One region of the Pseudomonas fortuita genome, then DNA from elsewhere that is predicted to be linked to it. Evidence: riboswitches for the same ligand, from Rfam matches in the RefSeq annotation. Region 1 holds a riboswitch; each other region holds the start of a gene.

Evidence for each region. Region 1 has a riboswitch for cobalamin ahead of OZ911_RS10260 (ABC transporter substrate-binding protein). Riboswitches for the same ligand answer to the same signal wherever they lie in the genome.
Region 2: it holds a riboswitch for cobalamin, as region 1 does, so the genes downstream of both, cobO (cob(I)yrinic acid a,c-diamide adenosyltransferase) here and OZ911_RS10260 (ABC transporter substrate-binding protein) in region 1, are expected to answer to the same signal.
Region 3: it holds a riboswitch for cobalamin, as region 1 does, so the genes downstream of both, OZ911_RS13655 (CbtB domain-containing protein) here and OZ911_RS10260 (ABC transporter substrate-binding protein) in region 1, are expected to answer to the same signal.

Annotation. Positions count from the first base shown of each region.
Region 1 covers NZ_CP114035.2:2,230,113-2,233,377, forward strand. Annotated here, with positions in the region: gene OZ911_RS10255 (FecCD family ABC transporter permease) at 1-885, opposite strand, end outside; gene OZ911_RS10260 (ABC transporter substrate-binding protein) at 885-1,895, opposite strand; cobalamin riboswitch at 2,007-2,203, opposite strand; gene OZ911_RS10265 (acetyltransferase domain-containing protein) at 2,232-3,265, opposite strand, start outside.
Region 2 covers NZ_CP114035.2:1,306,509-1,309,773, reverse strand. Annotated here, with positions in the region: gene OZ911_RS05975 (cobyrinic acid a,c-diamide synthase CobB) at 1-752, opposite strand, end outside; gene cobO (cob(I)yrinic acid a,c-diamide adenosyltransferase) at 749-1,360, opposite strand; cobalamin riboswitch at 1,480-1,700, opposite strand; gene OZ911_RS05965 (hypothetical protein) at 1,723-1,887, opposite strand; gene OZ911_RS05960 (PQQ-dependent sugar dehydrogenase) at 2,598-3,265, shown strand, end outside.
Region 3 covers NZ_CP114035.2:2,968,241-2,971,505, forward strand. Annotated here, with positions in the region: gene cobM (precorrin-4 C(11)-methyltransferase) at 1-571, opposite strand, end outside; gene OZ911_RS13645 (cobalamin biosynthesis protein) at 605-994, opposite strand; gene OZ911_RS13650 (CbtA family protein) at 994-1,680, opposite strand; gene OZ911_RS13655 (CbtB domain-containing protein) at 1,690-1,878, opposite strand; cobalamin riboswitch at 1,973-2,195, opposite strand; gene OZ911_RS13660 (TonB-dependent receptor plug domain-containing protein) at 2,390-3,265, opposite strand, start outside.

The sequences.
Region 1 (3,265 bases):
CAGTGCACCGCCCAGTGCGCTGGCGGGCAACAGGCGGCTGTGGCCTGGGCCGAGCAGCAGGCGCAGGGCATGCGGAATCACCAGCCCGACAAAACCGATGGCGCCGACGATGGACACCATCACGGCCGTCACCAGCGCTGTGCAACTGATCAGCAGTAGCTGGGTGCGCCGCACCGGGATGCCCAGCGATGCAGCCGAATCGGCGCCGAAGGTGAAGGCATCCAGTGCGCGGCGGTGCCACAGGCACACTACCAGGCCAAACAGCGCCACCGGTACGGCCAGCCACACCGATGGCCAGCGCACGCCGCTGAGATTGCCCAACAGCCAGAACAGGATGCCGCGTGCCTGTTCGGCGGTGGCCGACTTGGTGATGAGAAAGGCGGTGAGAGCGGTGAACAGTTGCGAGCCGGCGATACCGGCGAGGATCACCTGCGCGTTGTTGCTGCCAGGGCCGGCCGCGCGGGCCAGTACCAGCACCAGGGCGAACGCAGCCAGCGCCCCCATGAAGGCGCCCCCGGACATGCTCAGCGTCAGGCTACCCAGGCCCAGCAGGCCGACCAGCACTGCACCGGTCGAGGCGCCGGCCGACAACCCCAGCAGGTACGGCTCGGCCAGCGGGTTGCGCAACAGCGCCTGCAGAACCACACCGCAGGTGGCCAGGCCGGCACCGCAGGCTGCCGCGACCAGGGTGCGGGTCAGGCGGTAGTTCCAGACGATGCCGGCGTCGATCGGGTCAACCGGGTAGCCGGCCTGCCACAGCTGGTTGGCCAGCACCTGGCCGACCACGCTGGGCGACAGGTTGGTCTCACCAATGGCGGTGCCGGCCAGCAAGGCAGTCAGCAGTGCCGCCAGGGCAACGGCGATACAAGGTAGCAGGCGGCTCATCACTGGGGTGCTTTACCGCTGGCAAAGGCGGCGGACAGCGTCTGCAGGCCACGGAACAGGCGGATGCCGGCCTGCATGGCGTCGGCGTCGAGGACGATGATGCGATCGTGTTTCACCGCGTCCATGTTGCGGGTTACCGGGTCGTTGCGCAGAAACTCCAGCTTCTTCTGGTAGTCGTCGGCGGGGAAGCGGCGGCGGTCCATGCGGGCGATGATCAGCCAGGTGGGGTTGGCCTTGGCCAGGGTTTCCCAGCCTACGGTCGGCCACTCCTCGGTGGATTCGACCACGTTGCGAACGCCCAACGTGCGTAGCATGAAGTCCGCGACCCCTTGACGGCCCGCCACGTAAGGGTCGATGTCGAGGTCGGCGCTGGAGAACCAGAACAGTGCCGAGGTGGCAGACAGGTCCTTGCCGGCCAGTTGTGCCTTGGCGCTGTCCAGGCGGCCTTTCAGCTCGGCGTTCAACGCAGTGCCGCGGTCCTGCACATCAAAGATCTCGGCCAGCTGGCTGACGCTCTTGTAGATGCTGTTTACCTGAAACGCCTGCAGGCGGGTGCCGTCGGCGCCGACCAGGTTGTCTTTGCCTTCGCAGTCCGACGGCAGCAGGTAGGTGGGGATCTTCAGCTCATCGAACTGCTCGCGGGTGCCGACCACACCCTGGGCGCCGACCATCCATTCGAACTGCACGGTCACCAGCTGCGGGCGCTTGCCGACCACGGCCTCGAAGCTGGGGTCATTGTCGGCCAGGCGCGGCACCTTGTCGTTCTGCGCCTGGTACTCGGGCAGCACGTTGTTGAACCACAGCGAAGTGCCCGCCAGTTTGTCGCCAAGCCCGAGTGCGTAGAGTATCTCGGTGCCGGCCTGGCCGATGGTGACGGCGCGCTGCGGGGCCTGGGCGAAGGTCTGCGGTTTGCCGCAGTTCTCGACCGTGAGCGGGTAGTGGGTGGCGGCGGCCTGGGCCAGGCCAGTGAGGCCGAGGCCGGCGAGCAGGGTGGCGAAACGGGGCAGCATGCTGGGCGATCTCCTATCGGACAGTTCGGGTGAGGAACGCACGGACAGGCATCGCCGAGCCCCCGCCGAGGGCAGGGGCAACACTGATGGCCAATCCCGGACACCCCGCCGGTTGGTAAATGTAGGCCGGCAGGTCTCCTGACTGGTGCGTCATGGCCCGGCTCCGGCCTTCCCGGGTTGTGGCCCAGTGGCATCAATGGAGCAGGCTCGGCACCTACAGTTGCGGGGGCAGTTCCGTTTGGCCCGTATTGGCGGGCCTGGGATTCCCTATTAATTCCGTGGTGGAAACCGGCGGCCCGCATGGTAGACCATCGTGCCGCCGGGTGAAAACGCTTTTCAGAAGTACTTCAGCCAGGTGATGTCGCGGCGGCGCGCTTTCAGGCGAGCGAACCCGCGCACCGGCAGGTACAGCGAAACCGCCAGCACCACTGCACCCAGCCACACCGCCGCGATGCCGTCGAAGCCGAAATAGTCGCCATGGTTGAGGCCGAACAGCGCCACGCAGGCCAGGTACAACAGCTTCAGCACGTACAGGTGCAACAGGTAGAAAAACATCGGTGCTGCGCCAAACACTGCCAGCGCGCTGACCCAGCGGGCCTGGCCGGCGCGCTCGAAGGCGCGCAGCAACAGCAGGCCGCAGCCCAGGGTCAAGGCCAGGAACAGCAGTGAAGGCGGGTACTTGGTGATGTTGAAGAAGCTCATCACGGTTTGTGTGAAGGTGGGGTAACCGCTCCACGGCGCCTCGCCGTAGCCGTTGAACATGCGCAACGCGACAAAGCCCAGCAACGCGATCAAACCCGCCAGCAGCAGGCGCTGCTGGCGTTGGCCAGCCGCACTGCCCCGGGCAAACCAGGGGCCCAGGCCATAACCCAGCGCGATGACGCCGATCCATGGCAGCACCGGGTAAGACGTGCGCAGGCGCAGGTTTTCGGAAAACTCAAGCCAGCCCCGGTCGTGCAGGATTGCCCATGGCACGTGCAGGGCTGACTCCACGCCAAAGTGCAGGCCGTCGAGAAGGTTGTGGCCGGCAACGATGGCTGCGCCCAGGGCGAGCAGGGCAGCACGTGGCAGCCATACCAGCAGCGACAGGGCGATCATGCTGACACCGATGGCCCAGATGACTTGCAGGTAGATGACGCTGGGGGGCAACTGAAATGTCCAGGCGAAGTTGACCAGGGTGAATTCCAGCACCACCAGGAACAACCCGCGCTTGAACAGAAACGCCGAGACATCGCCGCGGCCTTGGTGCTTTTCGCCGTACAGCCAGGCCGACAGCCCGGTTAGCAGGACAAACACTGGCGCGCACAGGTGGGCCAGGGTCCGGCTGAAGAACAGCGACGGCTCTGTAGCGTCGATGGTCATCGGGTCGC
Region 2 (3,265 bases), 920 kb from region 1:
AACGCGAACGCTTCGTCTCGCGCCACACCAATGCGCACACCGTCCAGCGAGGCAGCACGCACCTGCGGCTCGGGGCCGACAAAGGTCACCGGCGGAGGCATGGCGGCGTCGCAGCTGGCGGCAAGCGCCTCGGCGGCGGCATCTAGGCGGGTATCCAGGTCGTTCAGCTCGCTGGCCTGAACCAGCCCAAGATGACGGCTGGGCAATTCAATGCCGCGCTCACGGGACAAGCCGCCATACCAGCGCAGGCCCTCGGTCAGGCTACCTTCGAGCAGCTGCGCGTGGCGCAGGCTGCCCACGCGGTTGGCCAGTACGCCGGCGAACGGCAGGTCGGCCTGGTAACGCGCCAGGCCCAGGGCCAGGGCGCCGAAGGTCTGGGCCATGGCCGTACCGTCGATCACAGCCAGCACTGGCACGCCGAAGTGGCGCGCCAGGTCGGCACTGGACGGGGTGCCGTCGAACAATCCCATGACCCCTTCGATCAGGATCAGGTCGGCCTCGCCGGCAGCTTCCCACAGCAGGCGGCGGCTTTCCTCGGCTCCGATCATCCACAAATCCAGCTGGTACACCGGCGCGCCACTGGCCCGCTCGAGAATCATCGGGTCCAGAAAGTCGGGGCCACACTTGAACACCCTCACCTTGCGCCCGAGGTTGCGGTGCAGGCGGGCCAAAGCAGCAGTGACGGTGGTCTTGCCCTGGCCAGAGGCCGGTGCCGCGATCAACACCGCGGGGCAGTGGCGCGATTGACTCACAGCTCGACGCCCTTCTGTGCACGGATACCGGCCTGGAAGGCGTGCTTGAGCATGCCCATCTCGGTCACGGTATCGGCCAATTCGATCATCTCGGGCTTTGCAGCGCGGCCAGTCACGATCACGTGCTGCATGGGCGGACGGCCCTGGATGTCGGACAGGACCTGGTCCAGGTCGAGGTAGCCATGCTTGAGGGCGATATTCAGCTCATCCAGCACTACGAACTGCACACTTGGATCCTGCAGCAACTGCCGCGACACCGCCCAGGCGGCTTCGGCGGCAGCGATGTCACGCTGGCGGTCCTGGGTTTCCCAGGTAAAGCCCTCACCCATCACGTGATAGCGAACCTGCTCGGGGAAGCGGCGGAAAAACAGCTCTTCGCCGGTGCTATTACGGCCTTTGATGAACTGCACCACTCCACACTGCATGCCATGGCCCAGGGCGCGGGCGAGCATGCCGAAGGCAGAGCTGCTCTTGCCTTTGCCATTGCCGGTCAGCACCAGCAGCAAGCCGCATTCGTTGGGGGAATTGGCGATGCGTTCGTCGATGACCGCCTTCTTGCGCTGCATGCGCGCCAGGTGACGTTCGTCGCGTTCGGTGGCTTCGCTCATCAGGGTTCTCCGCAGGCTGGCACCACGGCACGCGTGGCGACAGGGAATAGGCAGGCAGACGGAGAGCGCGCAGGGGCCATGGCAGGGCGCCACGGTGCACCGCGCATCACCCTCCGTGATGCCGTTGACAGTTTCAGGCCGGTCTCCGGGCTTGTGAGCGGGCCTTGGCCCAAACCTGCGCGCCTTCCCGGATGCTGGCATCCAGTGGCCCTGCGCGGCCTTCTACTCACCTACCGTTGCGGGGGCAGCGCCGGAATCGCGCCATGCTGGCGCCCACCGGCTTCCCAGTTTCACCCTGCCCAGTCGGGGCTGGCAGGGCACCTGAAACACGCCGCGAAGGTTAGAGGGTTGCACCGGGAGCGTCAATCGAAGTGGTTGCTGCAGCAACGTAAGCTTTTGATCTTGATCTTGATCTTGCTCTTGCTCTTGCTCTTGCTCTTGCTCTTGCTCTTGATCTTGATCTTGATCTTGATCTTCGCGACTTCAGGAGGCCGAACGCAGGCCTTGCGGAGGGAGGTGACGGGCATGGATGCCCGTCAAGCGCTGGGCCCCAGGATGGGGCCTGCAGCGCGGTCCTCCCGGGAGCGAGGCCGGAGTGAGGGAACCCCGGAGCGCAGCGTAGGGGCCGGATGATGGGAGCGCAGCGTTTTTTGGTTACTTTTTGTCGCGTCTGACAAAAAGTGACTCGCCGTAAGGGCGAAAAGGTGAGTTAGTGTCGCTATCGCAAATGGCCTATGCGCGAGCTAAAAACCAGCACTGTTTCGCTGTTCGGTCTTGCTGTTCGCTGTTCGCTGTTCGCTGTTCGCGTTCAGGTGTGAGCATCAACAATGAGTCAACATTCATTTTCAAAGGTGGCGCCAAATCACCTTTCCGCCCTTACGGCGGGTCACTTTTTGTCAAACGCGACAAAAAGTAACCAAAAAACGCTGGCTCCCATCATCCGGCCCCTACGCTGCGCTCCGGGGTCCCCTCGCTCCGGGCTTGCTCCCGGGAGGACCGCGCTGCAGGCCCCATCCTGGGGCCCAGCGCTTGACGGGCATCCATGCCCGTCACCTCCCTCCGCAAGCCCTGCGCTCGGCCTCCTGAAGTCGCAATCTGCGTTGCCTGAGCTACCGCGCGCTTAGAAGCCAAAGCAAAAGCAAGAGCAAGAGCAAGAGCAAGAGCAAGCAAACCAAGGGGAACCTGCCGAACCCAGCCGGCCTCTCAATTCAACAGGCTTCTTTAGAGGACGCCGCACATGAAATGCCTGATGCCTTGGTTAATCGCAGCCAGCCTGGCAGGCTGCGGCGAAACAGCCCTGTTGAGCGTAAACGACGGCAGCGGGCCAAACCCCCGCCTCCCCACCCCCGTCACAACACTGATCCCCACCGTAAATATCGCCCCTGCAGTGGGCTGGCCAAAGGGCAGCAAGCCGACCCCGGCACCAGGCACCCAGGTCAAAGCCTTCGCCAGCGGCCTCGACCACCCGCGCTGGCTCTACTTGCTGCCCAACGGCGATGTACTGGTGGCAGAGACCAACGCGCCACCCAAGCCCGAAGATGGCAAGGGCATTCGCGGCTGGGCCATGGACAAGGCGATGAAACGCGCCGGCGCGACCGTACCCAGCGCCAACCGTATAACCCTGCTGCGCGATGCCGACCATGACGGGGTGGCAGAAACTCGCACCCCTTTCATCGAAGGGCTCAACTCACCCTTCGGCATGACCCTGGTGGGCAAGGACTTGTACGTGGCCGACACCGACAGGCTGCTGCGCTTTCACTATGAACCGGGCGCCATGCAGATAACCGATAAAGGCCACCCGGTGACCGCGCTGCCCGGCGGGCCGCTGAACCATCACTGGACCAAGAATGTGATCGCAAGCCCCGATGGCAAGAAGCTTTATGTGACGGTTGGCTCGAACAGCAA
Region 3 (3,265 bases), 740 kb from region 1:
CACGACGTACCACCGCCACCGGGCAGTGCGCACCGTAGTGCGGCAGCAGTTCTTCGACGATCCGCGAGAGGTGTTTGACCCCGAGGTGAATCGCCAAGGTGCTGCCGTGGCGCGCCAGGTCGCCCAGTTGCTCCCCAGGTGGCATGGGTGAACTGTCGCCATAGCGAGTGAGTATCACCGTCTGCGCCACCTGTGGCAGGGTCAGTTCGCAGCCAAGTAGCGCCGCGCTGGCCGCCGTGGCGGTGACCCCGGGGATGATCTGGTAATCGATGCCCAGCGCCTGCAGGTGGCGGATCTGTTCACCGATGGCGCCGTACAGGCTGGGGTCGCCGCTGTGTACACGGGCCACGTCCTGGCCTTGTTCGTGCGCGCTGCGCATGGCGGCGATGATCTGTTCCAGGTGCAGCTCGGCACTGTTGATCACGATCTGGGCCTTGTGGCCTTCGAGCACGGCAGCAGGTACCAGTGAGCCGGCATAGATGATCACTGGGCACTGGCGAATCAGCCGTTGGCCTTTGACCGTGATCAGTTCAGGGTCGCCGGGGCCGGCACCGATGAAGTACACCGTCATGGAAAGTCCTTGCAGGAAAGAGGAGCGAAATGTTCAGCAGGCCAGGGCCAGGGTCGCCGGGCCCAGTACCTGGCGGGTCAGCAGTAACCCGGCGGTGCAGCCGGGCCGCTGGCTGGCCAACGCCAGTGCCGCGCTCTCGGCCACGCCCCAGCAGCCGCTGTGGGCATGGGCTGTGGCAGAGCGGTGGCTGAGCAGCGGCTCAAAGGCTTGCAGTTGTGCGCTATGGTACAGCACCAAGGGCAAGCCAAGGCGTTCGGCCAGTTGCTGCAAGCCGGGTTCGTCGGCCTTGAGGCTGATGCTGGCAATGCCGCGCAGGTCGGCAAGCACCAGGCCCTGGCTAGCCAAGGCTTGGTGCAGCAGGGTTTGCAATGTATCCACCGGGCAACCTCGGCGGCAGCCGAAGCCGGCGTAGAAGGCCGGCATCAGGCCTGGCTGGAACGGCGGAACAGCCATGCACTGAGCAGGCCCAAGGCCACCCAGAATGCAGCGTTGGTCAGCCAGGAGGCCATCTTGAACTGAGTCTCCAGTGCTGCGGGGGCCAGGCTTTCATGCACGTCGGGCTGTGGCGCGCCGATCACATGGGGGATTATCAACAACACGGCGCCCAGCGCCTTCAACAGCCAGTGCCGGGCGAACACCAGCAAGGCCAGGCCAAGGGCGGTGGCGCTGGCCGTGCCAATCCACCAGGCCTGGCGTTGCCCCAGGTCGGCGGCAGCGGTGCCGGGCAGTTCCGGTGGCAGCCCCAACGTTGGCGCCAGACAGAACACGGCGAAACCGGCCAGGCCCCACAGCACACCGGTGCCGGCACGCTGCGGTTCGCGCAGGCTGTAGAGGGCGGCGAGGATCAGGGCGAAGCCGACCGCAACCACCAGGTTGCCACCGGTGGTGGACAGCACCCGCTGCCAGCCGTCTTCCGGCGACCAGGCGTCGGCGCTGTGCTCATGGGCGGCCACTTCGCCGCCATGTTCGTGGTGTGCGGCCGGGGCCGAGGATTCGTAGGTTTCCGCCTCAAGAATCAGCGGGGCGACCCAGAAGCTTTGCAGCAGGGTCAGCAGCAGGGCCGCAAGCAGCCCACTGAAGCCCGCGGTACGGGCAATGCGCGTGATCATCAGGCGTACTCAGTGGCAGGGGAAGGCGGCGCTGTGGCGGGTGTCGTGAGCGGCGTTGTGCACGGCCTCGATGTGCGAAAAACCGGCGAAGTACACCAGGCACAGGCCCAGCAGGCTTGCGCCAACGGCAATGACGATGCGCTGGCTGAGGGTGACGGGGGTGGCAAGGCTGTGTGGCTTGGCGCTGGTGACGGGCATGACGCGTTCCTCTGCTTTTTGTGGGCAACGGGCAAGCGCGGCATCCCTGATGCGTGGCCGCCCAGGGGAATGCAACAGCGCCCGCCCACCGCGGGGTGTTCATGAACGCCAGGCCGGTCTCCGGGCTTGCGAGGAGGAGCAGGGCTCCTGAAAAGCGTCACCTTCCCATGCCGGACTATAAGGCACAGTGGCACAGACGCTTCACTCGCTTACCGTTGCGGGGGCAGCACCGGGCTTGTCCGGCCCTGATGGAGGGCCTGCGACGCACCGGTTTCCCGTTTCACCCCCTGGGGGGCACCTGAACGTGAGGCATAAGGAGAGCATGGGGCGGGGTTTGCGTCAATTGCCATGTGTGCGAGTGACTGCCGTGCTCAGGGTGAAAGTTTGCCCAATCATTGTGGGCGCGGGCTCGCCCGCGAACACCGGCAAAGCCGGTGCCATCCACCGCATCTGCCTGATTCGCGGGCTTGCCCGCTCCCACTGAGGTCCGCGCTAAACCCAAAGGATGTTTTCAGAAGTCATACGCCAGCTTGGTGTACCAGTACCCGCCACCTGGATGAAACGGCGGGTTGCCGTAGGCCGCCTGGTTGCCGTTGGCGTTGTACACGCCGTTCTTGTCGGGCCGTACATTGAAGATGTTGGTGCCGCCCAGGCTGACGGTCAAGCTGTCGAACAGCAGGTACGACAGGTCCAGGTCGGTAATCCACTTGGCGCCGAAGGTGCGGTCCTGGGCCTGATTCTGCTGCCAGGTCTCGACCTTGCCGTAGCGGGTGGTCTGCAAGGTGCCGGTGAAGCTACCCAGCAACCACTGACTGCCCAGTACCCATTTGGTTTTCGGCGAGGCCGCCACCAGGTCACCTTCGCGGCCATGGCCGACCACCTCGATACCGGCTGCCGCCAGCGCTGCGGGCGTGCCCCGGCTGCCGCGCACAGTGGTCTTGTTCCAGTTGAAGCCCAAGGTCCAGCGCACATCGCCCCAGGCACCGAATTCGCTGGTGTGGTCACCTACCAGGTCGAGGCCGCGGGTACGGGTGTCGAAGGCATTGGTGTAGTAGTTGATCCAGGTGGTGCGTGCCAGGCCCAGTGCTTGGAGCATATCGCCAATGGCACCGGCACCGTTCTGCCGGTCGTAGAGGTTTTCGGTCAACAGGATGCGGTCGTCGATGTCGATCAGGTAGGTGTCCAGGGTGACACTGGTACGGCGCGCCGGTTGCCAGGTCAGGCCCAGGCCGGCGTTGCGCGATTTCTCCGGGTCGAGCTTGTCGCCGCCGAATGCCAGCGCCGCGGCACTGCCAGGCGCCACGGTGCGGCGCAAGGCCGGCACCACATTGCCGTCAGCGTCCAGCGCGGTGCGGTTGTCGCTGACCGTATAGCCGCTCTGGGTCAG